3 regions of the Erwinia sp. LJJL01 genome follow, and region 1 is predicted to be linked to each of the others. Evidence: predicted binding sites of a transcription regulator. Region 1 holds the regulator's gene; each other region holds the start of a gene.
What was found. Region 1 encodes PhoB, which activates phosphate uptake and scavenging genes when phosphate is short. Its sites were predicted from a motif close to CTGTCATAAAACTGNCNNAT; they were not measured.
Positions count from the first base shown of each region.

Region 2: glpT (glycerol-3-phosphate transporter) is a predicted target of PhoB. The motif match lies at 3,513-3,532, and genes of this name have one in related genera.
Region 3: rpoH (RNA polymerase sigma factor RpoH) is a predicted target of PhoB. The motif match lies at 6,869-6,888, and genes of this name have one in related genera.

Region 1 is NZ_CP178576.1:3,048,683-3,058,492, reverse strand. Features, by position in the region: gene ACLI4M_RS15095 (histidine-type phosphatase) at 1-383, shown strand, start outside; gene proY (proline-specific permease ProY) at 425-1,777, opposite strand; gene brnQ (branched-chain amino acid transporter carrier protein BrnQ) at 1,833-3,155, opposite strand; gene ACLI4M_RS15080 (cobalamin-independent methionine synthase II family protein) at 3,560-4,660, opposite strand; gene ACLI4M_RS15075 (PstS family phosphate ABC transporter substrate-binding protein) at 4,916-5,839, opposite strand; gene phoR (phosphate regulon sensor histidine kinase PhoR) at 5,859-7,172, opposite strand; gene phoB (phosphate response regulator transcription factor PhoB) at 7,196-7,885, opposite strand; gene sbcD (exonuclease subunit SbcD) at 8,065-9,288, shown strand; gene ACLI4M_RS15055 (AAA family ATPase) at 9,285-9,810, shown strand, end outside.
Region 2 is NZ_CP178576.1:2,131,699-2,141,508, reverse strand. Features, by position in the region: gene metE (5-methyltetrahydropteroyltriglutamate--homocysteine S-methyltransferase) at 1-1,665, opposite strand, end outside; gene metR (HTH-type transcriptional regulator MetR) at 1,802-2,740, shown strand; gene ACLI4M_RS10765 (DUF1456 family protein) at 2,839-3,321, shown strand; gene glpT (glycerol-3-phosphate transporter) at 3,679-5,025, shown strand; gene glpQ (glycerophosphodiester phosphodiesterase) at 5,040-6,089, shown strand; gene yigL (sugar/pyridoxal phosphate phosphatase YigL) at 6,128-6,928, opposite strand; gene pldB (lysophospholipase L2) at 6,988-7,980, opposite strand; gene rhtB (homoserine/homoserine lactone efflux protein) at 8,094-8,717, shown strand; gene recQ (ATP-dependent DNA helicase RecQ) at 8,750-9,810, opposite strand, start outside.
Region 3 is NZ_CP178576.1:1,610,112-1,619,921, reverse strand. Features, by position in the region: gene ACLI4M_RS08425 (zinc/cadmium/mercury/lead-transporting ATPase) at 1-1,055, opposite strand, end outside; gene ACLI4M_RS08420 (lysoplasmalogenase) at 1,149-1,775, opposite strand; gene ACLI4M_RS08415 (DUF2500 domain-containing protein) at 1,910-2,269, shown strand; gene ACLI4M_RS08410 (DUF1145 family protein) at 2,387-2,656, opposite strand; gene rsmD (16S rRNA (guanine(966)-N(2))-methyltransferase) at 2,646-3,251, opposite strand; gene ftsY (signal recognition particle-docking protein FtsY) at 3,685-5,151, shown strand; gene ftsE (cell division ATP-binding protein FtsE) at 5,157-5,825, shown strand; gene ftsX (permease-like cell division protein FtsX) at 5,815-6,807, shown strand; gene rpoH (RNA polymerase sigma factor RpoH) at 7,099-7,953, shown strand; gene ACLI4M_RS08380 (AraC family transcriptional regulator) at 8,133-8,978, shown strand; gene ACLI4M_RS08375 (AzlC family ABC transporter permease) at 9,115-9,804, shown strand; gene ACLI4M_RS08370 (AzlD domain-containing protein) at 9,801-9,810, shown strand, end outside.

The DNA.
Region 1 (9,810 bases):
CGCCACCTGACACCCGCTGGCTGCTGTTTGTGGCGCACGACGTCAATATCGCCTACCTGCGCACCCTGCTCGACTTCAGCTGGACCCAGGGCGATTACCCGCGCGGCAGCGTGCCACCGGCGGGCAGCCTGATTTTCCAGCGCTGGCAGGATAATAGCAGCGGTAAGCGCTACCTGCGTGTTCTGTTCCAGGCCCAGAGCCTCGATCAGATCCGCAACCTGACGCCGCTCAGCGCTCAGCAGCCACCTTTGCTGACCGAACTGACCTTTAACGGCTGTAAGATGACGCCAGTGGGTACGCTCTGCCCGTATCAGGCCACGCTGCAGCGTATCAGGCAGCATATCGACCCTGCGCTGGCGATCCCGGTAAATTACCCGCAATAAACAGAAAGGGCCGACGCAAACAGCGATCGGCCCGCAGAGTATCAATGAATCCGGCGCTTCACCCACTGCCAGCTAATCACCAGCAGCGCTATCCACGCGATGCCGACATACAGCGACACGCGAGTATCCGGGAAGTAGCCAATCAGGCAGATCACAAAGGCGAGGAAGATAATTCCCACCACCGCCGTGAACGGCCCCCCGGGCAGCGTAAACTTCAGCTGCTGGCGCTGTTCCGGCGTCAGCGTGCGGCGGAAACCTATCTGCGAAAACAGGATCATAATCCACACCCAGACGGTGGCAAAGGTAGCCAGCGAGGCGATGACCAGGAACACTTTTTCCGGCATCAGATAGTTGAGATAAACCGCAATTAACATTGCCACCATCATTGCCAGCACCGTGACCCACGGAATGCCGCGGTTAGAAACGGTGGAAAATATCTTCGGTGCATGCCCCTGCTGCGCCATACCATGCAGCATGCGCCCAACGCCAAACACATCGCTATTAATCGCCGACAGGGAGGCGGTAATCACCACAAAGTTGAGGATCGCTGCCGCAGCCGCAATCCCCATATGCTGGAAAGTCAGCACAAACGGACTGCCGTTGGTCCCTACCTGGTTCCACGGATAGATCGACATAATGACAAACAGCGTGCCGATGTAGAACACCAGGATGCGCAGCGGAACGGTGTTGATCGCCTGCGGAATCGACACCTGGGGATTTTTCGCTTCGCCAGCGGTAATGCCAATAATCTCAATACCGCCGAAGGCAAACATCACCACCTGCAGCGACAGCACCACGCCAATCCAGCCATTGGGCACAAAGCCGCCGTTGGTCCACAGATTGCTGATACCCGTTGCCTGGCCGCCGTTACCGATGCCCCAGAAGATAATGCCAAGACCCGCGAGGATCATCACAATTATCGTGGCCACTTTAAACAGCGACAGCCAGAACTCCACCTCACCAAACACCTTTACCGTCGCCAGATTGATAGCACCAATAATCAGCACCACGCTCAGCACCCAGATCCAGTGCGGCACATCCGGGAACCAGACGCCCATATAGATACCAAATGCGGTCACATCAGCAATGGCTACAATTAGGATTTCAAAGCAGTAGGTCCAGCCTGTAATATAGCCGGCGAGTGGACCGAGATAGTCTTGTGCATAGCGAGAGAAAGAGCTGGCTTGAGGGTTATTGACCGACATTTCGCCGAGGGCACGCATAATAATATACGCGGCGATACCGCCAATAACATAAGCAAGAAGAACGGCGGGACCGGCCATTTTGATGGCATCTGCCGAGCCATAAAACAGCCCGGTGCCGATAGCCGAACCCAGAGCCATAAAACGAATATGGCGGGTACTCAGTCCCTTTTTGAGTGTTGTACTTGTCATATTTCCACCTGTCGATTCCCCTTTTCCAAAGGGGAAAAGGGGAAAGTTTACAACGCTATTGCTGATGCGCAGTAACTGACTGGCGGCCAGAAATACGATCGTACACGGCTACCAATACCAGCATCACCAGTGAAGGCGGCAACCATGCCAGACCCTGATCGGCCAGCGGCAGATTTTGGGTAAAGGCAGGAAGCACGTCTTTAAAGTGGGTGGTTTTAATTGCATCAACGATACCGAACAGCAGGCTGACCAGCATAGTTGGCGCAATAATTCTCGTACTCTTATTCCACCAGCGCAGCGTAAAGCTCAAGAGTACCAGCACAATGCACGGCGGATAAATCGCAGTTAACACTGGAATTGAGAATTGGATTAGCTGGCTGAGGCCGAGGTTGGATACCACCATCGAGAACAAGCCAAGAATAAACACCAGCTGGCGATAGGTGAGTGGCAAATGATGCTCAAAGAACTCAGCACAGGCACAGGTCAGACCAACTGCGGTGACCATGCAGGCGACAAAGATAAGCGCCGCAAGGAAGAAACTGCCCATATCACCGAAGGTGTGCTGCACGTAGGCATGCAGAATAGCGGCACCATTGGCATTCTGATCGACGATAGCCGCGCTGTCTGAGCCAAGTTTAAACAGCGCCAGATAGACCAGCGTCAGGCCCACGCCGGCAATCAGACCAGCAATCACCGTGTAGCGGGTCAGCAGCTTCGCCTCGCTGATACCGCGCGAACGGGCAGCATTAACAATCACGATGCCAAACACCAGCGCGCCCAGGGTATCCATGGTCAGGTAACCATTGACGAAACCGCTGGAGAACGCCGCACGCTGGTAGTCAGCGGTTGCCGGTGCAAGACCGCCCGCAGGCCACAGCAGCGCCGCAACGCCGAGGATAGCCAGCGCGACAATTTTCAGCGGTGCCAGCACGTGGCCAACGGTATCCAGCAGTTTGCCCGGGTAGAGTGAAATGCCAATCACCAGCACGAAGTAAATCAGGCTGTAAATAAACAGCGGCAGCGGGCCGTCGCCGGTCAGCGGGGCAATACCCACTTCAAACGACACGGTGGCAGTACGCGGCGTGGCAAACAGCGGGCCAACGGCGAGGTAGCAGACGGTAGCCAGCACCAGGCCCGCAGCTTTACCGATTGGTGAGCTGAGAGCATCAATACCGCCCCCGACGCGCGCCAGCGCAATCACGGTGATCACCGGCAGGCCTACCGCGGTAATCAGGAAGCCCAGGGCGGCAATCCAGACGTGTTCGCCGGACTGAATCCCGACCATTGGCGGGAAAATAATGTTTCCGGCGCCGACAAACAGGGCAAAAGTCATAAAGCCCAGCGCCAGAATGTCTTTAGAAGTTAAACGATGCGTCATAAGAATCGTGTTGCCTGTGGTGATGTTAAAAGTCGTGATGCTGTAATACATCTGCCCCGCTTGCTCTAAAAACGTCGTCAGATCATAACAATGCAGTGAATTACACCGTTTATTGTTCGAACAGGCAGCGATTCTGAGCAGGTTATTCTCTGTATGCAGGGGATTGCGAAAAAACGGGGCTAAGTAGAACGTTTATAGGGGAGAAAGGCAATACGGGATCGGAAAAGCAGGATGATATAGCGCAAAAAACTGCATAAGCAGTGCATATCTTTATCTTCTGCAAAAAAGGCGTTACATGATTTGTATGTTTTTTACTCCCATCGCGCTTATTTTCTGCATTAACATCGCCTCATATGCACAAAAGGCGCGCAAATACGCGCCCTGTACACTTTTTGCTGCACGGGTTACCAGACGCGATTAGCGATATCCACCACCAGGCGCAGCTTGGCCCACTGCTGCGCTTCCGTCAGGCTGTTGCCCTCTTCGGTCGAGGCAAAACCGCACTGCGGGCTCAGGCAAATCTGGTCAAGGCTGACAAACTGTGCGGCTTCCTTAATCCGCTGCTCCACGGTTTCCGCCGCTTCCAGTTCGCCGGTCTTAGTGGTGATCAGGCCCAGTACCACCTGCTGGTCGCCCTTTTTGATAAAGCGCAGCGGCTCAAAGCCCCCCGAGCGCTCATTATCATATTCAAGGAAAAACGCATCGATATTGACGCCGCCAAACAGGATCTCCGCCACCGGCTCGTAGCCGCCTTCAGAGATCCAGGTCGAACGGAAATTCCCGCGGCAGACGTGCAGACCAATGGTCAGATCGTCCGGCTTGCCTGCAATCGCCTGGTTCAGTACGCGTGCATAGGTGCGCGCCAGCGCTTCCGGGTCGTCGCCACGCTCGCGGATCTGCTGCTTTTGATCGTCCGAGCACAGGTAAGCCCACACGGTGTCGTCAAGCTGCAGATAACGGCAACCGGCATCGTAGAAGGCCTTGATCGCATCGCGGTAAGTTTGCGCCAGGTCGTCGAAATAGGCATCCAGCGTCGGATACACTTCCGCATCTATCATTTTGCGCCCGCCGCGGAAGTGCAGCACGCTCGGGCTTGGGATGGTCATTTTGGCAACAGCATCACCGCTGATGCTCTTCAGGAAGCGGAAATCCTCCAGCATCGGGTGGTTGCTGAAGCCCAGCTTGCCGGTCACTTTTACGCCGCGCGCCTTGGTCTGCACGCCGTTAAACTGAATCCCCTGCTCGGCCTCATAGCGCTCAACGCCGTCCAGACCGTCGAAAAAGTCGAAGTGCCACCAGGCGCGGCGGAATTCGCCGTCCGTCACCACCTGCAAACCGCTGGCACGCTGCTGCGCCACCACCTGGCGGATCGCTTCATCTTCAATGCTGCGCAGCGCTGCCGCGTTGATTTCACCCGCTTCAAACTGCTTGCGCGCCTGCTTGATGGCGGCCGGACGTAAAAAGCTGCCAACGACTTCAGCACGGTAATGGGTAGGATGAGTCATGAGTTTGCTCCTGATTACGCCTTAGCGGGCGCGTAATTTAGTGTCGTAACAATTACGTGAAGTTATTTATAGACTTCTGGACGTCTATATGTCTGTCACTAAGAGTGTCATGAGAGGCCTGCCACGGCAAACGAGGAAATTTCATCACGCATGAAATAAATTCATTATGCGGAAATGACAACGGGGCAGGCATGCCTGCCCCCTACGCCAGAGCGTATGTAGGGGCGAGGCATGCCTCACCTGTCAGGCGGGGAATCAGGGTGCCAACATCGCTCTGGCCTGGGTCATCTGTGCATCCGACAGCGGCAGATACCCGGCCTGGCTGACCAGCGCCTGCCCCTGCGGCGACAGCGCTAAACGCAGAAACGCGGCGGTTAACGGCTCCAGCGGTTTGCCCGGCGCCTTATTCACGTAGATATAGAGCGGGCGGGCATACGGGTAGCGGCCGCTGCGAATATTCTCCGCGCTCGGCGCGATCCAGTCGTGACCTTCGCGCGCCACCGGCACAATCTTTACCCCGCTGATATGAAAGCCGGCGCTGGCGTAGCCAATCCCGTTCAGGGAAGCGGCCACCGCCTGCACCACCGCAGCAGAACCCGGGTACTCACCGACATCATTGCGGAAATCGCCGTTGCACAGCGCCTGCTGCTTAAAGAAACCCCAGGTGCCGGAGGCGGAGTTGCGGCCAAAGCGCTGCAGCCCGCGCTGCGCCCAGCCCGGCTGATTCAGCTGCAGATCGCCCCAGGTTTTCGGCTCGGAGCGCGCGCCGCAGCGGCGGGTAATGGAGAAAATGGCATCCAGCTGCTGCGCGTTCAGCCCGACCAGCGGATTATCCTGATTCACCACCACCACCAGCGCATCCATCGCCACCGGCACGGCCAGCGGCGGGTAGCCGTAGCTGTCTTCAAACAGCTGGCGCTCCACCGCCTGCATCGGGCGGCTCATCGCCCCCAGCTGGGCGGCGCCCGCCGCCAGCGCGGTCGGTGCCGTTGACGATCCCGCGGCCTGGATCTGCACATTCACCCCGGGATAGAGGCGATTAAAATTCTCGCCCCACAGCGCCATCAGGTTGCCAAGGGTGTCAGAGCCGACGCTGGTCAGATTGCCCGCCAGCATCCCCTCTTTGGCGTGGGAGCAGGCAGCCACCAGCAGGAGTGCCAGGGCGATTCGCTTTTTCATTACGTCAGATCCGGTTGTCTTATCGCAGGGCATTCTCAGCCAGTTCGGCAGTGACAATCAACCTCGGCGGCAGATGAAAGCTGAAACAGGTCTCACGATGCGGCACGCTGCTGATCTCCAGCCGCGCATTATGGTGGCTGAGCGCATGTTTGACGATCGCCAGCCCCAGCCCGCTGCCGCCGGTCTGCCTTGAGCGGGCTTTATCCACCCGGTAGAAGCGTTCGGTCAGGCGCGGCAGGTGCTCAGCGGCAATTCCCGGCCCGTTATCCTTCACCCTGAACTCGGCGCCGTGGCTGCTGCGCAGCCAGCTGATATCGATGCGCGTACCGTCCGGGGTGTGATTCACTGCGTTATACACCAGGTTGGAGATGGCGCTGCGCAGCTGCTCGTCATTACCGTATACGCGCAGCTGCGGGTCGGTTTGGAAGTGGATCTCATGGCGGCCATTGCTGAGGGTTTCCGCCTCGCGCTGCAGCACGCGCAGCATCATCGGCACGTCGACTTTTTCCTGCAGATCCAGCGCCGGCGCTGCTTCAATGCGCGACAGCGTCAGCAGCTGTTTCACCAGGCTGTCCATACGTTTGGTCTGCTCCTGCATGGTGTGCAGCGCCTTATCGCGCAGCGTGCCCTCCAGCACCGAGTCGTTCATCATCTCCAGGTAGCCCTGCAGCACCGTCAGCGGGGTGCGCAGCTCGTGGCTGACGTTGGCAAAGAAGTTACGGCGCGCCCCTTCCAGCTGGTGCATCTGCGTGACGTCGCGCGCCACCAGCAGCCACTGCCCTTCGCTGTAGGGCATTACGCGGAATTCGAGGTGGCGGTGGCTGTTAAGCACCAGCGTCAGCGGGCGGGAAAAATCGCGCTGGCGCAGATAGCGGGTAAATTCCGGGTAGCGCAGCAGGTTAAGGATGTTCTGACCGTTATCTTCCGGCCAGCGCAGGCCAAGCATCTGCTGAGCCAGGCCATTACACCAGAATATCGTCCCCTCTTCGGTGGTCAGCACCACCGCATCCGGTAGCGATTCGGCGCCGCTGCGAAAACGTTTGATCAGGTGGCCAAGCTCACGGCGGCGGCGGCGGTTACGCGCCTGCATCTGGTACAGGCCGTAGAACAGCGGCTCCCAGCTGCCGCGCCCGCTGGGTGGCGTCATGCTGCGGTCAACCCACAGCCAGTGGGAGAGGCGCAATAAATTGTTGAAGTGAAAACCCAGCACGCAGAGCACTGAGACTAACAGCAGCCAGGGCAGCCAGCCCACCAGCAGCCCGAGAATAAGCGCGGGCAGACCGGCAAGCAGCAGTTCCAGCAATAATCTCTTCCAGGAGAGGCGTTCCAGCACGGTTCAGACTCCAGCGTGAACGATCAGTAGCGTGCAGAGAAACGATAACCTGTTCCGCGAACCGTCTGCACCATGCGATCGTGCCCGGTCAGTTCCAGCGCCTTACGCAGGCGGCGAATGTGGACGTCGACGGTACGATCTTCGACGTATACGTTAGTGCCCCACACATGGTTTAGCAACTGCTCGCGGCTGTAAACGCGCTCGGGGTGCGTCATAAAGAAGTGCAGCAGTTTATATTCGGTCGGCCCCATTTCCAGCGGCTGCGTATCGGACATCACGCGGTGCGATGACGGGTCCAGGCTCAGCCCCTGCATCTCAATCACCTCTTCCACCGCCATCGGGGAGATGCGGCGCATCACCGCTTTGATGCGTGCCACCAGCTCTTTCGGTGAGAACGGCTTGGTAATATAGTCGTCAGCGCCCACTTCCAGGCCGCGCACGCGATCTTCCTCTTCACCCCGGGCTGTCAGCATCATCACCGGAATATCGCGGGTCATCGCTTCGCGCTTCAGGTGTTTAATAAACTGGATGCCGGAACCGCCGGGTAACATCCAGTCCAGCAGAATTAAATCCGGCCAGGGTTCGATCAACAGATTGACCGCACTGTCATAATCCTCGGCCTCGATCGGCTGGTAGTCATTTTGTTCAAGGACGAAACATAACATCTCACGGATTGGGGCTTCATCTTCCACGACCAGAATGCGCTTAGGCATTATTACTCCTGCTGCTGTTGACGGCTTTCACGGGGATATGCGGCGCCATTATGCGTCAGTTTTATGACACTTTTATGAAAAAAGCACCCCCTGAAATTGTGCGCGATTTAAAAAAAACAGGCCGATCGGTTTAGCCTGTTTATAATCGGGTTCACGTTTTTCTGCTGACAGGACGTTATATGCGCATCCTCCACACCGCTGACTGGCATCTCGGCCAGTTTTTCTACACCAAAAGCCGGGCGGCCGAGCACCAGGCTTTTCTCGACTGGCTGCTGGAGCAGGCGGAGGCGCAGCAGGCCGATGCGATCATTGTCGCCGGGGATATTTTCGATACCGGCTCGCCGCCGAGCTACGCGCGCGAGCTGTATAACCGCTTTGTGGTGAAGTTGCAGCAGACCGGCTGCCAGCTGGTCGTGCTCGGCGGTAATCATGACTCGGTGGCGACGCTCAACGAATCGCGCGAGCTGCTGGCCTGCCTGAATACCCGGGTGATCGCCGCCGCCAGCGACGATATCCGCCAGCAGGTGCTGATGCTGAATAAGCGCGACGGATCGCCGGGTGCGCTGCTGTGCGCCATCCCGTTTTTGCGCCCGCGCGATATCTTGCGCAGCCAGAGCGGCCAGTCGGGGCGCGAGAAACAGCAAAGCCTGCTGGAAGCGATTACTGAACACTACCAGCGCTGCTGGCTGGAAGCGTTAAGCCAGCGCGCGGCGCTGGACCTGCCGCTGCCGATTATTGCCACCGGCCATCTGACCACCATGGGCGTAACCAAAAGCGATGCGGTGCGCGATATCTATATCGGCACGCTGGATGCGTTTCCAGCCGACTGCTTCCCGCCCGCCGACTACATCGCCCTTGGCCATATTCACCGCGCCCAGCGCATTGCCGACAGCGACCATATTCGCTACAGCGGCTCGCCGATCCCGCTCAGTTTTGACGAGCTGGGCAAGGCGAAAAGCGTGTTTATGGTCGACTTTATCGACGGGAAATTCGCCTCAGCCGAAGCGCTGCCGATCCCGCTGTTCCAGCCGATGCAGATGATTAAAGGCTCGCTGGAGCAGATTGAGCAGCAGCTGGCGGCGCTGCCTGAGGCTGGCGACGGCAAAATCATCTGGCTGGATATTGAGATCGTCACCGACTCCTGGCTCAGCGAGCTGCAGCGCCGCATTCAGGAGCTGACCGCCGCGCTGCCGGTAGACGTGGTGCTGCTGCGCCGCAGCCGCGAGCAGCGCGAACAGACCCTCGCCCGACAGAATAACGAAACCCTGAGCGAGCTGAGCGTGGAGGAGGTGTTCAGCCGCCGCCTGGCGCTGGAAAGCGAGCAGCCGGAGAAACTGCAGCGCGCCAGCCTGCTGTTTGCGCAGACGCTGGAAGCGGTGCGCCATGAGGAGCAGCCACAGTGAAAATCCTGACCCTGCGTTTTAAAAATCTCAACTCGCTGAAGGGCGAGTGGAAAATCGACTTCAGCGCGGAACCCTTTGCCAGCAACGGCCTGTTCGCGATCACCGGCCCGACCGGCGCCGGTAAAACCACCCTGCTCGACGCCATCTGCCTCGCGCTGTATCACGAAACCCCGCGCCTGAAGGGCATCACCCAGTCGCAGAATGAACTGATGACGCGCGATACCGCCGAGTGCCTGGCAGAAGTGGAGTTCGAGGTCAAAGGCGTGGCGTGGCGCGCTTTCTGGAGCCAGAACCGCGCGCGCGGCGCCGCCGACGGCAACTTACAGGCCCCGCGCGTCGAGCTGGCGCGCTGTGATGACAATCAGATTGTCGCCGATAAGGTGAAGGACAAGCTGGAGATGATCGCCAGCCTGACCGGGCTGGACTTCGAGCGCTTTACCAAATCGATGATGCTGTCACAGGGGCAGTTCGCCGCTTTCCTCAATGCCGATGCCAACAAGCGCGCCGAGCTGCTGGAAGAGC
Region 2 (9,810 bases), 920 kb from region 1:
ACCGGTCAGCATGCCTTTCACCGGCTTGTTGGTCAGCGACTGGGCATACTTTGCCCACTCCACGGTGATGGCCTGAGGGCGGCTGACGTCGCCAATAATCACCGGTGGCTTCACGCAGCGTGAGCCGTAGCTCTGCACCCAGCCATTTTGCGTAAAGATGAAGCCGTCGAGGTTTTCCCCAAAGTACTCCACCATGTCGTTGCGCTCGGCTTCCCCGTGGACCAGCACGTCCAACCCCAGGCGCTCCTGCTCGACAATCGCCTGCTTGATGTGCTCAGCGATACCGGTGCGGTAGTGGTTAGCATCCAGACGCCCCTGCTTAAAATCGAGGCGCAGGCCACGAATTTCGCTGGTCTGCGGGAACGAACCGATGGTGGTGGTGGGCCACGCAGGCAGCTGGAAGCGCTGGCGCTGAGCCTCCGCGCGCACCGCATAGCGGTGATTACGCTGGCTGTCCTGAGCGGTTATTGCCGCCAGGCGCTGGCCTACTGCCGGATTGTGCACTCGGGTCGAGGATTTTCGGGCGCGGATTGGGGCGCTCCAGGCTTCCAGCGAGGCCGGGTCACTGTTATTTAGCGCATGGCTCAACAGCGACAGCTCTGCGCATTTCTGCAGGGCAAAGGCGAACCAGCTTTTGACCTCGTCATCGAGGCGGGTCTCCACGCTCAGGTCAATCGGGCTGTGCAGCAGCGAGCAGGAAGAGCCAATCCACAGCTGCTTACGGGCGGCGACAAGCGGTTGCAGGCGCTCAAACCAGCGGCTGAGGTCGGCACGCCAGACGTTACGGCCATTGATCACCCCAACCGACAGCAGCCAGCTCGCCGGAAGCTGGCGGTTCAGCGCGTTGATATCGTCTTTACCGTGCACCAGGTCCACATGCAGGCCCTGCACCGGCAGTACGCGAATGGTATCGATATTCTGGCCGATGCTGTCGAAGTAGGTGGTCAGCAGCAGTCTGGTATGGCCCTGCAATGCAGCATAAGCAGGTTTGAAGGCCGCAAGCCATACGGCTGGCAGTTCCAGCGCCAGCGCTGGCTCGTCAATCTGCACCCACTCGATATCGCGTTTTGCCAGCTCAGCCAGCACCTGCTGGTAAACCGGCAGGATCGCTTTGAGCAGGCTCAGGCGGTCAAACGCGGCGCCCTTCACTTTCCCCAGCCATAAATAGGTTACCGGGCCAAGCAGCACAGGTTTGATTTTGTGTCCAAGCGCCAGCGCTTCATCCACTTCGTCCAGCAGCTGAGTCCAGCTCAGCTTGAACTGCTGGCCCTGCACAAATTCCGGCACCATGTAGTGATAGTTGGTGTTAAACCATTTGGTCATTTCTGCCGCCGCCGCCGGTTCACCGCCGGGTGCACGGCCACGGCCCAGGCGAAACAGGGTGTCGAGGTCAACTGAACCGTCTTTATTGAGATGGCGCGCCGGAACGTTCCCCAGCAGCAGGCTGGTCGTCAGGACGTGATCGTACCAGGCGAAATCGCCGACCGGCAGCAGGTCAACACCGGCCTCTTTCTGCTGCTGCCAGTGGCGGGCGCGCAGTTCACGACCGGTCGCCAACAGCGCTTCCTGAGAGCTGTTACCCGCCCAGTAGCTTTCCTGTGCTTTTTTCAGTTCGCGGCGCAGACCGACACGCGGAAATCCAAGTGTATGGTTCAGAATAGTCATCAGTTTTGCCTCGTAGAATCCATATTTACCGGGCTGGCTGACTCATTTAGCCATCCAGATGTTTACACCGCTATAATCCGCAGGTAGTGTATTCACCACAAGCGCAAAATGTTCACTGTCGATGTGAAGGACTCTCATGATCGAACTCAAGCACCTGCGAACGCTGCAGGCACTGCGAAATACCGGGTCGCTGGCCGCCGCTGCCGCTCAGCTCCACCAGACGCAATCAGCGTTATCTCACCAGTTCAGCGATCTGGAGCAGCGCCTTGGCTTTCGCCTGTTTGTGCGAAAAAGCCAGCCGCTGCGCTTTACGCCACAGGGGGAGATCCTGCTTCAGCTGGCAGAGCAGGTATTGCCGCAGATCCAGCACGCGCTTCAGGCATGCCACGAGCCGCATCAGACCACGCTGCGCATTGCCATTGAGTGTCACAGCTGTATTCAGTGGCTGACGCCCGCGCTGAATAACTTCCGTCAGAGCTGGCCGCAGGTCGTGATGGACTTCAAGTCGGGCGTGACCTTTGATCCACAGCCCGCTTTACAGCAGGGCGAGCTGGATATCGTCCTGACCTCAGATATTCTGCCGCGCAGCGGATTGTTCTATACGCCGATGTTTGATTTTGAGGTACGCCTGGTGCTGGCCCCGGATCACCCACTGGCACAGAAGGATCACATCACGCCGGAGGATCTGGCCAGTGAAGTGCTGATGATCTACCCGGTACAGCGCCAGCGCCTGGATATCTGGCGCCATTTCCTGCAGCCCGCGGGCATCAGCCCGGCGCTGAAAAACGTCGATAATACGCTGCTGCTGATTCAGATGGTTTCCGCGCAGATGGGCATTGCCGCACTGCCGCACTGGGTGGTAGAAAGTTTTGAACACCAGGGGCTGGTGGTGACGAAAACGTTAGGGGACGGCCTGTGGAGCAGGCTGTATGCCGCCGTGCGCGACGGCGAACAGCGCCAGCCAATCGTGGAGGCGTTTATCCGTTCCGCCCGTCAGCACGCCTGCGATCACCTGCCGCTGGTGCGTGACGCTTCACGCCCCGGCACGCCGTTATCCGCGATCAATCCTCTGTAACACCATCGCCAGCCTGCCGCTGGCGGTTTTTCCTGTTTAACTCACGAATTGTCTCTATAATGCGCTCATTGCTATGGTTTCAATGAAAGAGAGTTCCTATGACGAATAATGATGTCCTGCGCAGCGTGCGTTACATGCTGAATTTAAGCGATGCGAAAGTGGTAAGCATTCTGGCGCTGGCAGAGAGCGAAGTAACAGAAGCCGAAGTTGCCAGCTTCCTGAAGAAAGAGGAAGAGCCCGGTTTTCGCGCCTGCCCGGATGTCATCATGGGTTACTTTCTCAACGGTCTGATTTTCGAGCGTCGCGGCAAAAGCGAAGATGCCCCGGCGCCCTCTATCGAACGCAAGATGACCAACAACATCATGATGAAAAAGCTGCGCGTGGCATTCGACCTGAAAACTACCGACATTATTGAGCTGCTGAAAAGCACCGATTTTGCGGTAGGTCAGTCAGAGATCGGCGCGATCTTCCGTAAACCGGGGCATAAAAACTACCGCGAATGTGGCGATCAGATCCTGCGTAACTTCCTCAAAGGCCTGACGATGAAAATTCGCCCGGCCAAACCTAAAGCGCAGGCTTAACGCCTGATGCGATTAACGCCCGACTGCGTTAATCGCATTTATCTTCCCTTCGCCATATCTTCCATTTAGAACATAACCACTCACCAAACGAACACCGCAGCATCCCCTCTCGCTCAAAACGTGATAGTCATCACGCTTTATCGTTTCATTGCGAAAATATTTCATCATTTTGTGATGCACATATAGCCACTTTGTCATAAAAGTGTAACATCTGCGCCCTTCTTCACAGTCCTTTGTGCTGATAACCACTAGGCTGTGCGCGAAATGGAACATTTAACCCTGCACTGGCCGGATTTTGTTCCTTTTGCTGTACATCCATCAGGGTGTCAGTTTTATAAGCCACGGGAGGCCGTTTACATGCTAAGTATTTTCAAACCTGCTGCACATCAACCGCGTGTCGATGACAGCCGCGTCGATCCGCTGTACCGCAAACTGCGCTGGCAGATCTTTCTGGGTATTTTCTTTGGCTACGCCGCCTACTATCTGGTGCGAAAGAATTTCGCACTGGCAATGCCTTACCTGGTTGAGCAGGGCTTTTCGCGCGGCGACCTCGGCTTTGCCCTGTCCGGGATCTCCATTGCTTACGGCTTCTCCAAATTTATTATGGGTTCGGTATCGGACCGCTCAAACCCGCGCGTATTTCTGCCTGCTGGCTTGATCCTGGCCGCGGTGGTGATGCTGTTTATGGGCTTCGTGCCGTGGGCGACGTCGAGCATTATGGTGATGTTCGTGCTGCTGTTCCTGTGCGGCTGGTTCCAGGGAATGGGCTGGCCACCGTGCGGACGCACCATGGTGCACTGGTGGTCGCAAAAAGAGCGCGGCGGTATCGTGTCGGTGTGGAACTGCGCGCACAACGTTGGCGGCGGGATCCCTCCACTGCTGTTCCTGCTGGGGATGGCGTGGTTTAACGACTGGAAAGCCGCACTGTATATGCCTGCCTTCGGCGCCATTCTTATCGCCATCTTTGCCTTTGCTTTAATGCGTGACACCCCTCAGTCCTGCGGCCTGCCGCCGATTGAAGAGTATAAGAACGACTATCCGCCGGACTATGACGAAAAGCATGAAGAAGAGCTGACGGCGAAACAGATCTTTATGCAGTACATCCTGCCCAACAAGCTGCTGTGGTATATCGCGCTGGCGAACGTGTTCGTCTATCTGCTGCGTTACGGCATCCTCGACTGGTCACCGACCTACCTGAAAGAGGTGAAGCACTTCACGCTGGATAAATCTTCGTGGGCCTACTTCTTCTACGAGTACGCCGGTATTCCAGGGACGCTGCTGTGCGGCTGGATGTCGGATAAAGTCTTCAAGGGCAATCGCGGTGCCACCGGCGTGTTCTTTATGGTACTGGTGACGATTGCCACCGTGGTGTACTGGATGAACCCGGCCGGCAATCCGGGCGTTGATATGGCGTGTATGACGATTATCGGCTTCCTGATCTACGGCCCGGTGATGCTGATTGGACTGCATGCGCTGGAGCTGGCACCGAAGAAAGCGGCAGGGACGGCGGCCGGATTCACCGGGCTGTTTGGCTACCTCGGCGGTTCCGTCGCGGCCAGCGCCATCGTCGGTTACACCGTGGACTTCTTCGGCTGGGACGGCGGCTTTATGGTGATGATCGGCGGCTGCGTACTGGCAGTGATCCTGCTGTTTATGACCATGGTAAGTGAGAACAAACACAAGCAGGCACTGAAAACTCGCTGAAAGGAGACGCCATTATGTTGAAAAACGTTATCGCAACTTTACTGCTTTCGACCTCTCTCGCGGCTACTGCCGCGAGTACCGCACCCATCGTGATTGCCCATCGCGGGGCCAGCGGGTATCTGCCGGAACATTCGCTGCCGGCGAAGGCGATGGCCTACGCCCAGGGTGCCGATTATCTTGAGCAGGATCTGGTGATGACCAAAGACGATCGTCTGGTGGTGCTGCATGACCACTACCTCGATCGCGTCACCGATGTTGCCACGCGCTTCCCACAGCGTGCCCGTCCCGACGGGCGCTATTACGCCATCGACTTTACGCTGGCCGAGATCAAAAGCCTCAAATTCAGCGAAGGGTTTGAGATTGAGAACGGCAAAAAAGTGCAGACCTTCCCCGGTCGTTTCCCGATGGGAAAATCGGACTTCCGCGTGCACACCTTCGAGGAGGAGCTGGAGTTTATCCAGGGTCTGAACCACTCCACCGGCAAGAACATCGGTATCTATACCGAAATCAAAGCACCGTGGTTCCACCGTAAGGAGGGCAAAGACATCTCGGCGAAGGTGCTGGATGTGCTGAAGCAATACGGTTACAGCGGCAAGGACGATAAGGTTTATCTGCAGTGCTTTGACTATAACGAAGTGAAGCGCATCAAAACTGAGCTGGAGCCGCAGCGCGCGATGAACCTCAAGCTGGTGCAGCTGATTGCCTATACCAAATGGGATGAAACCCAGGAGCAGCAGAACGGCAAGTGGGTTAACTACAGCTACGACTGGATGTTTAAACCGGGCGCGATGAAGACGATTGCGCAGTATGCCGACGGTATCGGGCCAGATTACCACATGCTGATAGCGGACGGATCGCAGCGCGGCGACGTGCGCTTCACCGACATGGTCAAAGAAGCACATCTGAATAAGATGGTGGTGCACCCTTACACCGTGCGCGCCGATCAGCTGCCGCCGTATGTCAGTGATGTCGACCAGCTGTATGACCTGCTCTATCACAAGGCCGGCGTCGACGGGCTGTTTACCGACTTCCCGGATAAAGCGGTGCATTTTTTAGGACGATAAAACGTAGGGGTCAGGCATGCCTGACCCGTTTTAAAAGCTTAGACGTCAAACAGCTCGCGCAGATACTTCGGCACCGCCAGATCGGCATTTGAACCAATCACTTCCAGCTCCGGCAAAATATCCTTCAGGCGCTGATGCGAGTTGCTCATCACGCAGCCCTTACCCGCCATGCTCAGCATCTCTTTATCGTTCATGCCGTCACCAAAGGCGATGCACTCCTGCAGCGAATAGCCGAGCGATTTTGCGACGGCATCCAGCGCGTGCCCTTTCGACACGCCGCCCGCCATCACTTCCAGACAGGTCGGCAGCGAGAAGCTGACATTTACCCGGTCGCCCCAGCGCGCCATCAGCGCCTGCTCCAGCGGCACCAGCAGCTCAGGGATCGCGCAGGTAAAGAACACCTTGCTGATACCGTCGGTCTGCAGCTGGCCCGGCTGAAAAATCTGGTAGTTAAAGTCTGATTCGCGGAAGAAATCCACCTCTTCCGGACGATGGCGGTTAAGGAACCACTCTTCATCGCGATAGACGTTGGTGTAGATATCCGGGTTGGCGTGCTGCATGGCAAACAGCTCCTGCGCGATATCTTCATCCAGATTATGGCTGAACACCAGCTCACCGGCGGTGTTGTGCACGCGCGCGCCGTTTGAGGTGATCATGTCAGCGTCGATGCCGAGGCTGTCGCGCATCTGCGCCACATCAATATAGTGACGACCGGTGGCGAAGACAAAGTGCACGCCTTTACGCGTCAGCAGCTGTAGCGTTTCGCGCGCGAAAGAAGAAAGGGTGTGATCCGGTGACAGCAGCGTGCCATCCAGGTCTGAAGCAACAATATGGAACATAAATCCTCTGGTTAACATTTTCTGGCGGAACTCCCCGCCGGTAACTGAATACTGGCCACTTACGGGTGGCGTGCAAAGAAGGTGAGGATCGCTTCCAGCGCTTCGGCACGCATCCGGTCGCTCTCAAACAGGATCTCGTGCCGGGCACCGTCAATCACCCACGGCTTGCCTCCGGCACAGGGCTGGCCTGCCGCCACCATCGTCTGGCAGAACAGATCCTGAGCGCGGTTATCCACCACCTTATCCTCTGACGCCTGCAACAGCAGAAGCGGCGTGGCAATCTGCGCGGCCTGGCTGAGGATGCTCTGCCCGGCGCGCACGCCTTCACGCACCCAGTGATAGGTGGGTCCGCCGACGCGCAGCCCCGGGTCGTCAGCGTAGAAGCGCAGATTACGGCGATAGCGTTCGCGGCTGTGCGTCAGCTCGTTGATGGCAAAGGGGCGCGCATGCCATTTCCCGGTGCCGAGCGCGTAGCCATCGCGCAGCGCCGGGCGTTTCTCCGCCCAGTTCAGAATTTGATGCGCCATCCACAGCGGCATCGGCAGATAAATCCCGAACATCGGCGAAGCCAGCGCCACCGCGTCGAAGGCTGCTGGCTGACGCGCCAGCATCAGTGCGAGGATCGCCCCGCCCATCGAGTGGGCCAGTGCGTAGCGGTGACGATAGTGGCGTGCGACGATCTCTTTCAGGTACAGGGTTTCCAGATCGTCGACGTAATCTTCAAATTCCACCACGTGGCCGCGATGTGAATCAGCAAGAAGTCGACCGGAGCGCCCCTGGCCTCGATGGTCGATAATCACCACGTCGTACCCACTGTGGAACAGGTCGTAGGCCAACTCGGGATATTTCACATAGCTTTCAATCCTGCCGGGACACAGCAAAATAACTTTATCGTGTTGCGGGGAGATGAAGCGGACATAGCGAATAGGCACATTTTCCACGCCGGCAAACTCACCCTCTTCACGCTGCTTCCAGAAATCCAGCAGCGGGCCGGTGGCAAAAGCGGCGAAGGCTCTCTCCCGCGTCAGCCAGCTGTTTTTAAGATGTTCCATCGGGCGTTTCCCAGAAGAGACAAACTGCGGGCAGCGGACATTGTTACCCATAGCGCAACATTCAACAATGTCGTATTGTGTCACAATTGAGCGTTATCAGGGAGCTTTACCCCATGACCATCGAATGGTGGCTGACCTATTTATTAACAACCAGCATCTTAAGCCTGTCGCCCGGTTCCGGGGCGATTAACACCATGAGTACCGGCATCAGCCACGGCTATCGCGGTGCAGTGGCCTCCATTGCCGGGCTGCAGGTCGGGCTTTCGCTGCATATCGTGCTGGTCGGCGTCGGGCTGGGCGCGCTGTTTTCTCAGTCAGTGCTGGCGTTTGAAGTTCTTAAGTGGGCGGGTGCCGCCTATCTGGTGTGGCTGGGCATTCAGCAGTGGCGCTCATCCGGCGCGATTGATCTCAGCGCGGTGGCGAAGGCGATGCCACGCCGCAAGCTGTTTCGCCGCGCCGTGCTGGTCAATCTGACCAACCCGAAGAGCATCATATTCCTCGCCGCGCTGTTCCCGCAGTTCATTATTCCGCATCAGCCCCAGGCGATGCAGTATCTGGTGCTCGGCGTCACCACGGTGGTGGTCGATATCATTGTGATGATTGGCTACGCCACGCTGGCGACGCGCATTGCGGTGTGGATTAAAGGCCCGCATCAGATGAAGTTGTTGAACCGGACCTTTGGCGGATTGTTTATCGCGGTGGGTGCACTGCTGGCTTCGGCGCGCAGAATAGCGTAACCAACAGGGTCGGGCATGCCCGCCCCTACGGATTACTCCACATCGTCGCCGTCGACGTGCTCTTTGATCATCACCAGGAACGGCTTGCCAAAACGTTCCAGCTTCTTGTGACCGACCCCGTTCACGCTCAGCATCTCTGAGGCGGTAATCGGCATCTGCTCCGCCATTTCAATCAGCGTCGCATCGTTAAACACCACGTATGGCGGCACGTTCGCTTCATCCGCAATCGCTTTACGCAGCTTGCGCAGTTTGGCAAACAGCTTGCGGTCGTAGTTGCCGCCGAACGACTTCTGGCTGCTGCTGCGCGGCTTGATGCTGACCAGGCGCGGCACCGCCAGCTGGAGCGGCGCTTCCCCGCGCAGAATTGGCCTGGCGGCTTCGGTCAGCTGCAGCGCCGAGTGCATCGCAATGTTCTGCGTCACCAGACCGAGGTGAATGAGCTGGCGCAGCACGCTGGTCCAGTGCTCGTGCGTCTGCTCGCGGCCAATGCCATAGACTGGCAATTTATCATGCTGCATATCGCGGATGCGCTGGTTGTTGGCCCCGCGCAGGATCTCGACGATATAGCCCATCCCGAAACGCTGACCCACGCGGTAAATGCAGGACAGCGCTTTCTGTGCCTCCACCAGTCCGTCGTAGCGGCGCGGCGGATCGAGGCAGATATCACAGTTGTCGCACGCCTGCTGACGGCCTTCGCCGAAGTAGTTCAGCAGCACCAGGCGGCGGCAGGTTTGCGCTTCGGCAAACGCGCCCATCGCATTCAGCTTATGGCGCTCGATATCCTGCAGCGGGCCTGGCGCTTTCTCTTCCAGGCACTTACGTAACCAGGCCATATCGGCCGGATCGTACAGCAGCAGCGCTTCAGCAGGCAGACCGTCACGCCCGGCGCGGCCGGTTTCCTGATAGTAGGATTCAATATTACGCGGGATATCAAAGTGCACCACGAAGCGCACGTTGGGTTTGTTGATGCCCATGCCGAATGCGACGGTCGCCACCACGATTTGCAGATCGTCGCGCTGAAACGCTTCCTGCACGTGCGCACGGTGAGCGTTATCCATTCCGGCATGATAAGCCCCGACGCTGAGCCCACGGC
Region 3 (9,810 bases), 1.4 Mb from region 1:
TGCAGAATGCGGTCAATCGCGCTGTTGCCCGGCTCGGAAACCACCTGCAGCTGCACCAAACGGTCAACGCTCAGGCAACCGGCGCGGATTTTCTCGCCCTGCTGGCGCTCAACCGGGATCGACTCGCCGGTCAGGGCGCTTTCGTCGAAGCTGGCAAATGGGCTAAGCAGGCTGGCATCGGCGGGCAGGCGCGCTCCGGCGGCCACTTCAATCACATCGCCCGGGCGCAGCGCGCTGACCGCCACGCTCTCGCGCTGGCCGTTGCTAATGCGCAGGGCAACGTCCGGCTTCAGCGCCATCAGAGCCGTGACGCCTTTGCGCGCGCGACCGGCGGCGAAGGACTCCAGCCGCTCGCCGAGCATAAACAGCAGCAGCACCATCGCCGCTTCTGCGGTGGCACCGATAAACAGCGCACCAATAGCGGCCACGCTCATCAGGGTTTCAATCGAGAACGGTGACCCGCTGCGCATCAGGCGCAGCGCGCTGCGGGCAATGGGCCAGACGCCCACCAGCGTGGTGGCGATAAAGGCGAGGTTGCCGGCCGGGTGGTTGACGCTGTTAAGCAGCCAGCTGATGGCCATCAGCCCCACCAGGGCTATCAGGCTGAGATTTTCCCGCCAGAAGCTGACTTCGGCTTTTGCTGCTGGCGCAGCGTCGCTGCGCTGCAGCTGGAACCCGGCGCGGGACACGGCCTGCTCGACGTCGCTGCGCCTGTCGTCTGAGCAGTCGACCAGCAGCTTTTCACTGGCGAACACCACGCGCGCCTGGTGAATCCCGGGCAGCTGCCTGACGGCGGTTTCGACTTTACGCGCGCAGCTTGGGCAGTCCATCCCGCTGACCTGCCAGCTGAAGCGCGTGCCGGAGCCGGGCCTGTCGCCCTCATCAAGGGGGTCAGCCCCGGTGGGACTGCAGGATGATTCGGCGCAGCAGGGCGCCTCAACGCTGGCCGCGCTGACGGAAGTAATTTTGCTGATAACGGGACGCGGGCGGGTGCTGCATCCGTGTTGTTTGCTGGCGTGGCAGTGACCACAACCGCAAGAAGAGTGCTGGTGCATAACGCCTCCTGACCGGTGACGGCGGGCTTCAGTGCCCGCCAGTCACCCATCTTACACTCTGGAGTCCACTCCAGAGTCAAGCGTCAACTCAGCTTACAGCCACAGGGAGCGCACGATCATAAAGTGACCGGCAAAGTAGCAGGCGGCAACAATCGCCCGGTCGGCGTTAAAGCGGCGACGGTAGTGGCTGATTAACCAGACAATATTGGCTAACAGCAGCAGTCCGGCACCGGCGACCAGGGTAAAGCTGTAATCGGTCGGGCGGAAGAAATACTGCTCTGCTGCCAGCCACACCATCAGTATCGTCATGCCGATAAAGGTGCAGATGGGCCAGCGCAGCTCCTCCAGCCTGCTCCACACGGTGGCGATCAGCGCCGCACCGATAATCAGCAAAGTGAGCGGGATCGGCCAGAAGAAGCTCAGCGTCATCTGGCTGGCGAAGCACAGGGTATACAGCAGATGCGAGAGGAAAAATGCGCCAATGGCGTACAGCATGCGCTTATTGGGCAGCAGCGTCAGGGCATCACCGATCAGCGTCGCCAGCAGGCCAAGCAGGATCAGATAGTCCGTGGTTTTCAGTACCGGCGCCTGCCAGGCCCACGCCAGCAGCAGTAGTAGGGTGACGGGCTTAAACACCCAGCGCTGCCACTGCGGGCCGCGGTAAGAGGCGTCGACATACAGCCAGCCGGAAAAAAGAACCGCAAGGAAAGACCAAATCATATTGTTATCCTTAGATTAAAAACTTCACAACTGGCAATCAGTTTAGGTTACGCGGGCGCGATGTGACAATGAGAGGGCTCCGGTTGTATGCTTAGCCGCACTGCCGACTTTCCCTCCAGGAGGATGAACAAAACATGAAGCCACCTCTGATCTTTTTTATCGTGCTGGCCATTATTGCCATCTTAGCCACGCGTCAGTTTATCAAACAGCGGCGTGAAGTCGCGGTTAACGATGCTTCGCCGGTGCGCAGCCTGATTGTGGAAGTGAAAACCAAACGCGAATTTCCGGCGCCGAACCGCCGCTCGCGCCAGCGTGAAAATATTCCGGTGGAGGATATGCGCTACGAGGCGTGGTTTCATCCGCTCAATGGCGCAGGGGATTTCAAGCTGGAGCTGAACGCCGGCGATTATCATCAGATTGATAAGGGCGTGAAGGGAGAGCTGAAGGTCAAAGGCACACGATTCGTTTCGTTCAGCACCAACGCCTCTCGCTGATACGGCGTTAAAACTGCGCCGAAAAATGCGCATTTACGTTGTGTAAACTCCGCTTTTTCGGCTTGTTTCGCCTTGTCTCAGCGTCGTGCGTTGATGCTTTTAAGCCAGGGTCGGCACTTACTGCTTCGGATAATTCTTCTTTTGCCACGCCAGCAGTTCGAACACGCCAAAGAAAAACACTTTGGCCTGGGTTACGCCGCTGAGCTTTTCCGCGCCGGGTGGCTGGGTTGAGCGCATCAGCACCAGCTGTAGCCCGTGCATGATCACCATGAAAAACAGCGCGACGTTGACGAAGTACGTCAGCGGTTTGGGAAAAGGGTGAACCAGGTTGAGCAGTAAAAATGCCCAGACGAACAGCATCAGTACGCGGCCAGCATTAATCAACATTTGACGTTTCCTTATCATGAGCGTGGCGAATATACAGGCGGTAAGCCACCTGCCCGGCAATTTTTTCCCGGTGCAGCTGCCAGTTTACCGGCACTGGCGGCAGGCCGTGTTCCACTTCGCTCTCAACATACACCAGCGCATCATCGCTCAGCCAGCCGTTGCTTTCCAGCAGCGTGCTGGTCTGCTCCAGTAATCCCTTGCGAAACGGCGGGTCGATAAACACCAGCTGATGTGGCTCCCCTTTCTGGGCAAGGAACTGCAACGTGTTAGTGTTCACGACGCGCGCGTTCTTTGCCCCCAGCGTGGCGAGATTTTTTTCCAGCTGCTGCGCCACCGGGCGCTCCAGCTCCAGCAGGGTGGCGCTGCCCGCATGACGCGACAGCGCTTCCAGCCCGAGAGCACCGCTTCCGGCGAAGCAGTCGAGGCACTTGGCCTGCTGAATATCGGCCGCCAGCCAGTTAAACAGGGTTTCGCGCACGCGGTCGGTGGTCGGGCGCAGCCCTTCGCTGTCCGGGACCGGCAGCTTACGGCCGCGCCAAAGGCCGCCAATGATACGTATTTGCCCGGCTGCGCCGCTGCGGGGTTTCTTTGTCATCTCACTGAACTCTTAATAATTTGTTGCACAGTTTAACGGGCTAACCGGGCGGAGGAAACGTAAAAAGGGTGCTGTGATGCTCTCTGCAGAAAGTGTTAGACTAAGGGATTAATCAGGCTGTGTCCCGTAATTGGTCGTGGCCCCGTCGCAGCGCCAAAATTTCGTTATCAAGGCGGAGGGTGCAGGCCATAGTAAACTATGGCCAAACCTGACAACGCGGGGAACGAATTTTTGGAGCGCGACCCGCAGGGCTGGGGCCAAATTCGCTTGTAACCGCGTTGTTCGCCGCTGATTGGGTTTACCCAATGGCGCGACTCTCGCCTTGCTACAAGCGAATTTGACCGCCAGCGGGGCTCACGCACAATTGCGGACACAGCCTGTAAGTCTCTTTATACACCAGAATGGTTTTCCCCACGAGGAGTGTGGTTGCAACATGGCAAAGAATAAAAAACGTGGCTTTTTTTCCTGGCTGGGCCTGGGGCGTGACGAGAAAGCGCCTGAGGAAGAGGTAAAAGAAACGTTAGAACAGCAGCCCTCTGCCGATACCCCCGTTGCTAAAGACACACCGGCTGCTGAAGCAACCCCTGCCTCTGACGCGCCATCAACATCGCTAGCCGAGCCGGAACCTGCCCCTGAAAAAGTGGCAGAAGAGATTGTGGCGGTCACGCAGAGCGTGGCGGAACAGCAGGCGGAAGAAGCGCGTGTGGTTGCAGCACCGGTAGCGGCTGAACCTGAGCCTGTCGTGGTGACCCCAGAACCCGAGGTGATTACCGCTGTAGAAGAAGAGATCCTGCCGGAAGAGATTGCCGCTGAAGAAGAGGTGATTGACGACGCGTCGCTTGAAGCCGCCGCGCTGGCAGCGGAGTCGGTTGACGCAGCGCTGGCCGCCGAAATCATCGAAGAGAGCGCTGAAGAGGCTGAAGAGCCTGAAGAAGCTGAAGAGGTTGCAGCGGCGGTGGTCGAGCAGGAGCGCCCAGGTAAAGAGGGCTTCTTTGCCCGCCTGAAGCGCAGCCTGGTGAAGACCCGTCAAAACCTCGGTTCCGGCTTTATCAGCCTGTTCCGCGGTAAGAAAATTGACGACGACCTGTTTGAAGAGCTGGAAGAGCAGCTGCTGATTGCCGACGTCGGGATGGAAACCACCCGCCGTATTATCAGCAACCTCACCGCTCAGGCCAGCCGCAAAGAGCTGCGCGATGCCGAAGCGCTGTACGGCCTGCTGAAAACCGATATGGCCGCCATCCTCTCTAAAGTGGAACAGCCACTGGATGTGAGCGGTAAAACCCCGTTTGTTATCCTGATGGTTGGCGTGAACGGCGTGGGTAAAACCACCACCATCGGCAAGCTGGCGCGTCAGTTCCAGGCCGAAGGGAAGTCGGTGATGCTGGCGGCGGGCGACACTTTCCGCGCCGCAGCGGTTGAACAGCTGCAGGTGTGGGGCCAGCGCAACAATATTCCGGTGGTCGCGCAGCATACCGGTGCGGATTCCGCGTCGGTGATTTTTGATGCCATCCAGGCCGCCAAAGCGCGCCACGTGGACGTGCTGATCGCCGATACCGCCGGGCGTTTGCAGAATAAAGCGCACCTGATGGAAGAGCTGAAAAAAATCACCCGCGTGATGAAGAAGCTCGACGACCAGGCGCCGCACGAGGTGATGCTGACGATTGATGCCAGCACCGGCCAGAATGCTATCAGCCAGACTAAACTGTTCCACGAGGCTGTGGGCCTGACCGGGATCACCCTCACCAAGCTGGACGGTACGGCGAAAGGTGGCGTGATCTTCTCGGTGGCGGACCAGTTCAACATTCCTATTCGCTATATCGGCGTTGGCGAAGGTATTGAAGATTTGCGATCGTTTAAGGCTGACGATTTTATTGAGGCACTTTTTGCCCGAGAGGACTAATTAGGATGATTCGCTTTGAACAAGTCAGTAAGGCTTATCTCGGCGGTCGGCAAGCGCTGCAGGGGGTAGATTTTCATCTGCGTCCCGGTGAAATGGCGTTTCTGACCGGACATTCCGGGGCAGGTAAAAGTACCTTGCTGAAGCTGATCTGTGGCATTGAGCGCCCGAGCGCCGGGCATATCTGGTTTGGCGGCCACGACATCAGCCGTTTGAAAAGCCGTGAAGTGCCGTTTTTGCGCCGCCAGATCGGGATGATCTTCCAGGATCACCATCTGCTGATGGACCGCTCAGTGTATGACAATGTGGCTATCCCGCTGATCATCGCCGGGGCGAGCGGGGAAGATATCCGCCGCCGCGTGTCGGCCGCGCTGGATAAAGTGGGCCTGCTCGACAAAGCGAAAAGTTTTCCTATCCAGCTGTCCGGCGGTGAGCAGCAGCGCGTGGGCATTGCCCGTGCGGTGGTGAACAAACCGGCGGTGCTGCTGGCGGATGAACCGACCGGTAACCTTGATGAAGCGCTGTCGGCAGGCATTCTGCGCCTGTTCGAAGAGTTTAACCGCGTCGGCGTTACCGTGCTGATGGCGACCCATGATATGGGGCTGATCGGCAGCCGTAACTATCGACTGATGACGCTCAACCAGGGACGTCTGCACGGAGGTCATCGTGGTGAATAAACGTAATCCGCGCCCGGCGGCAGCCAAAGCGGTGAAGCAGAAGCAGCCGTCAAAAAGCAAAGCGCTGAAGGGCGGCTGGCAGGAGCAGTGGCGCTATGCGATGCACGGTTCGCTGTCTGATATGTGGCGCCAGCCGCTGGCGACGCTGCTGACGGTGATGGTTATCGCTATCTCTCTGACGCTGCCGAGCGTCTGCTACATGGTCTGGAAGAACGTCAGCCAGGCCGCAGAGCAGTGGTACCCGGCCCCGCAGCTGACGGTTTACCTCAGCAAAACGCTGGATGACGACGCCGCCGAAAGCGTGGTCGCGCAGCTGAAGAAAGAAGAGGGCGTGGAAAAAGTTAACTATCTGTCGCGTGAAGAGGCGCAGGGCGAGTTCCGTAACTGGTCCGGCTTTGGCGGCGCGATGGATATGCTGGAGCAGAACCCGCTGCCGGCGGTGGCGATTATCACACCGAAGCTCAATTTCCAGAATTCCGACACCATGAACAGCCTGCGCGACCGCGTGTCGAAAGTGCAGGGCATTGATGAAGTGAAGATGGATGACAGCTGGTTTGCCCGCCTTGCGGCGCTGACCGGGCTGGTAGGCCAGGTGGCAGCGATGATTGGCGTCCTGATGATTATCGCGGTGTTCCTGGTGATCGGTAACAGCGTGCGCCTGAGCATCTTTGCGCGGCGCGACACTATCAACGTGCAGAAGCTGATCGGCGCCACCGACGGCTTTATCCTGCGGCCGTTCCTGTACGGCGGCGCGATGCTCGGCTTTGCCGGTGCGCTGCTGTCGCTGGTGCTGTCGCAGGTGCTGGTGCTGCGTCTTGAATCGGTGGTGACGCAGGTGGCTTCGGTGTTTGGCACCACCTTCGCGCTGCATGGCCTGGCGTGGGATGAGAGCCTGCTGCTGCTGTTGATTGCCGCGATGATTGGCTGGATAGCCGCGTGGCTGGCCACGGTGCAACATTTACGTCGATTTACGCCGCAGTAACCCATGTACACGTTTTTTTGATATAATCTTCCTCTGCTGCGTGAACGTTAGCCGCAGAGGAAGTTCATCAAACTGTCACTTCCCCCTGCAATTCTGGCCTCTTGTCCGCACAGCATGCTGTTTGTAAAATATCCACTGCCTGAATTGAACTTGTGGATAACTTTAGCGTCTTAATCAGTAATCGGTAACATCGTTAGCACAGATTGCGTTTGCTTCTGCTGTCCGTTCACGTAGTCTTATGGGCGGTTCACGGAATGACGCGGTAATTTGCTTAACACAGAGAGGGTTTGAATGACCAAAGATATGCAAACTTTAGCTATTGCTCCTTTAGGCAACCTGGATTCTTACATCCGGGCGGCTAATGCCTGGCCTATGCTGACGGCAGAAGAGGAAAAAGCGTTGGCTGAACGGCTGCATTACCAGGGCGATCTGGAAGCAGCAAAAACGCTGATCCTGTCTCACCTGCGCTTTGTTGTTCATGTCGCTCGTAACTATTCCGGTTACGGACTGCCGCAGGCAGACCTTATTCAGGAAGGTAACATCGGCCTGATGAAAGCCGTGCGCCGTTTCAACCCGGAAGTGGGTGTGCGCCTGGTGTCATTCGCCGTTCACTGGATCAAAGCCGAAATTCACGAGTACGTGCTGCGTAACTGGCGCATCGTGAAAGTCGCCACCACCAAAGCACAGCGTAAGCTGTTCTTTAACCTGCGTAAAACCAAGCAGCGTTTAGGCTGGTTTAACCAGGACGAAGTGGAAATGGTGGCGCGTGAGCTGGGCGTCAGCAGTAAAGACGTGCGTGAAATGGAGTCGCGTATGGCGGCCCAGGACATGACCTTTGACCCAACGCCGGATGACGAAGGCGAAGGCCGCTCCATGGCGCCAATGCTTTATCTGCAGGATAAATCTTCTGACTTTGCTAACGGCATTGAAGAGGATAACTGGGAAGATCACGCCGCCGATAAGCTGAGCGATGCGATGCAGGGGCTGGATGAACGTAGCCAGCACATCATCCGCGCCCGCTGGCTGGACGATGATAACAAAACCACGCTGCAGGAGCTGGCTGACCAGTATGGCGTTTCCGCCGAGCGCGTGCGCCAGCTGGAAAAGAACGCGATGAAGAAATTGCGTCTGGCTATCGAAGCGTAACCGCAGTCGTTCAGTATTTTCTTCAGCACATTGATCAACACCGCCTGTCAGGCGGTGTTTTTGTTTGTATGGCGTTTGTGTCGTGCTGGCTTTGCGGTGCGATACTGCCTAAAATAAAACATAAATATTTTTCAACTATCAGCAATTTTGTTCCAGGTTCTGACAGGGAGTAAGAACGTATGGTGGAGGAGAAAGAGCCAAAAGAGCAGGCCACAATGCATCATCTGGATGAATTTGATGGTCTCGATATGCTTGAAGCCAGGTACTATCGTCGGCGCTTTCCGCGACACGTACATGAAACGTTCTGTATCGGCGTGATCGAAGAAGGCGCCCAACGCTTCTGGCGTGGGGGAGGGGAGCACGTTGCACCCACAGGCGATATCATTCTGGTCAATGCCGATGAAGTGCATACGGGATGTGCTGAAGTCGAGAATGGCTGGGCATATCGGGCAATATATCCTCACCCCGAACTGCTGCGCCAGATCACTGGCGATCTGAGGCATGAGCAAGGGATCATTCCGTGGTTTCCTGATGCGGTAGTGCACGATCCCGGGTTGTCCGCCCAGCTACAACTCGTCTTTAATATGTTGCCTGTTGCGGGCAATAGTCTGCTGAAAGAGTCATTACTACTCACGGCCGTCTGCTGGCTGATCATGCGCTACAGCCGTACGCCCACGTCTCCAGGTCAGTTACCCTGCGCAAAATCGATGATCCTTCAGGTCAAGGACCTGATGACTGCCTGCCCGGAGCAAAACTGGTCGTTGAAACAGCTTTCAGATCTTGTGCAGCTTAGTCCCTGGCATTTTCTGCGCCAGTTTAAGCAGGTTGTGGGAATGCCTCCGCATGGCTGGTTAATCCAGGCCAGACTTCGAAAAGCGCGTGAGCTGTTGGTTAAGGGTGAGACGATCCCCGCTGTTGCGGCACGCTGTGGTTTCTCCGATCAGAGCCATTTCACCCGTCATTTCAAAAATTCGATGGGCGTCACTCCCGGAGAGTTTATCCGCTCATTACGCTTTCCTGGCTAGTTTGGTCTCTCTCCTCCCGGCAATTTTGTTCAATATTTTAATTACCCGTTTCTCTAACCTGACGCCACGTAATTCGTAGAGAGCGGAATGGGTAAAAATGGAGACATCGCCCTGCAAATCATTTGCTGATACCAGCATGCGGAGCAACAGCGGATTCTTTCGTGGCGTGGTTAACATGCTGCCACTTTGCCTTTCCGTGGTCCCATGGGGAGTCCTGGCGGGATCGATGGCGGTGCAGTCAGGGCTGACAATGCCGCAAAGTATTGCTATGTCAGCGGTTGTTTTTGCTGGCGCGGCACAGCTCGTCACACTGGGGCTACTGCTTTCCGGGGCGAGCATTCCTACCATTATCCTCTCCGTATTTTTTATCACCTCACAGCATTTTCTTTACGGTCTGACGTTACGAGAAACGGTGTCATTTTTTCTGAAACGTTATCGATTACCGATAGGTTTCTTATTAACTGACGAGCTGTTCGCGTTGAGCTGCGCTGAAAAACAGCAGGTGGCGTTAACGCCGGGCTATCTGATCGGTGCTGGGCTGACCTTTTACCTCTGCTGGAATCTTTTTAGCCTGCTGGGCATTTTCATGGCTTCGTCTGTTCCTGATTTACAGCGTTATCACCTCGACTTCTCCATCGTGGCCACTTTTATTACCATTGTCGTGCCGATGATTAAAAATCTCAGCGTGTTATGCGGGGTGCTGGTTTCCCTGCTGTTATCGATGATACTTAGCGTGTTTCAGATTGAAGGGGCAATTGTCATTGCCGGGCTGAGCGGCATGTTGTGCTCAGTAATATATGCCCGCCTGACGAGAGGAGAAGCATGAGCTGGA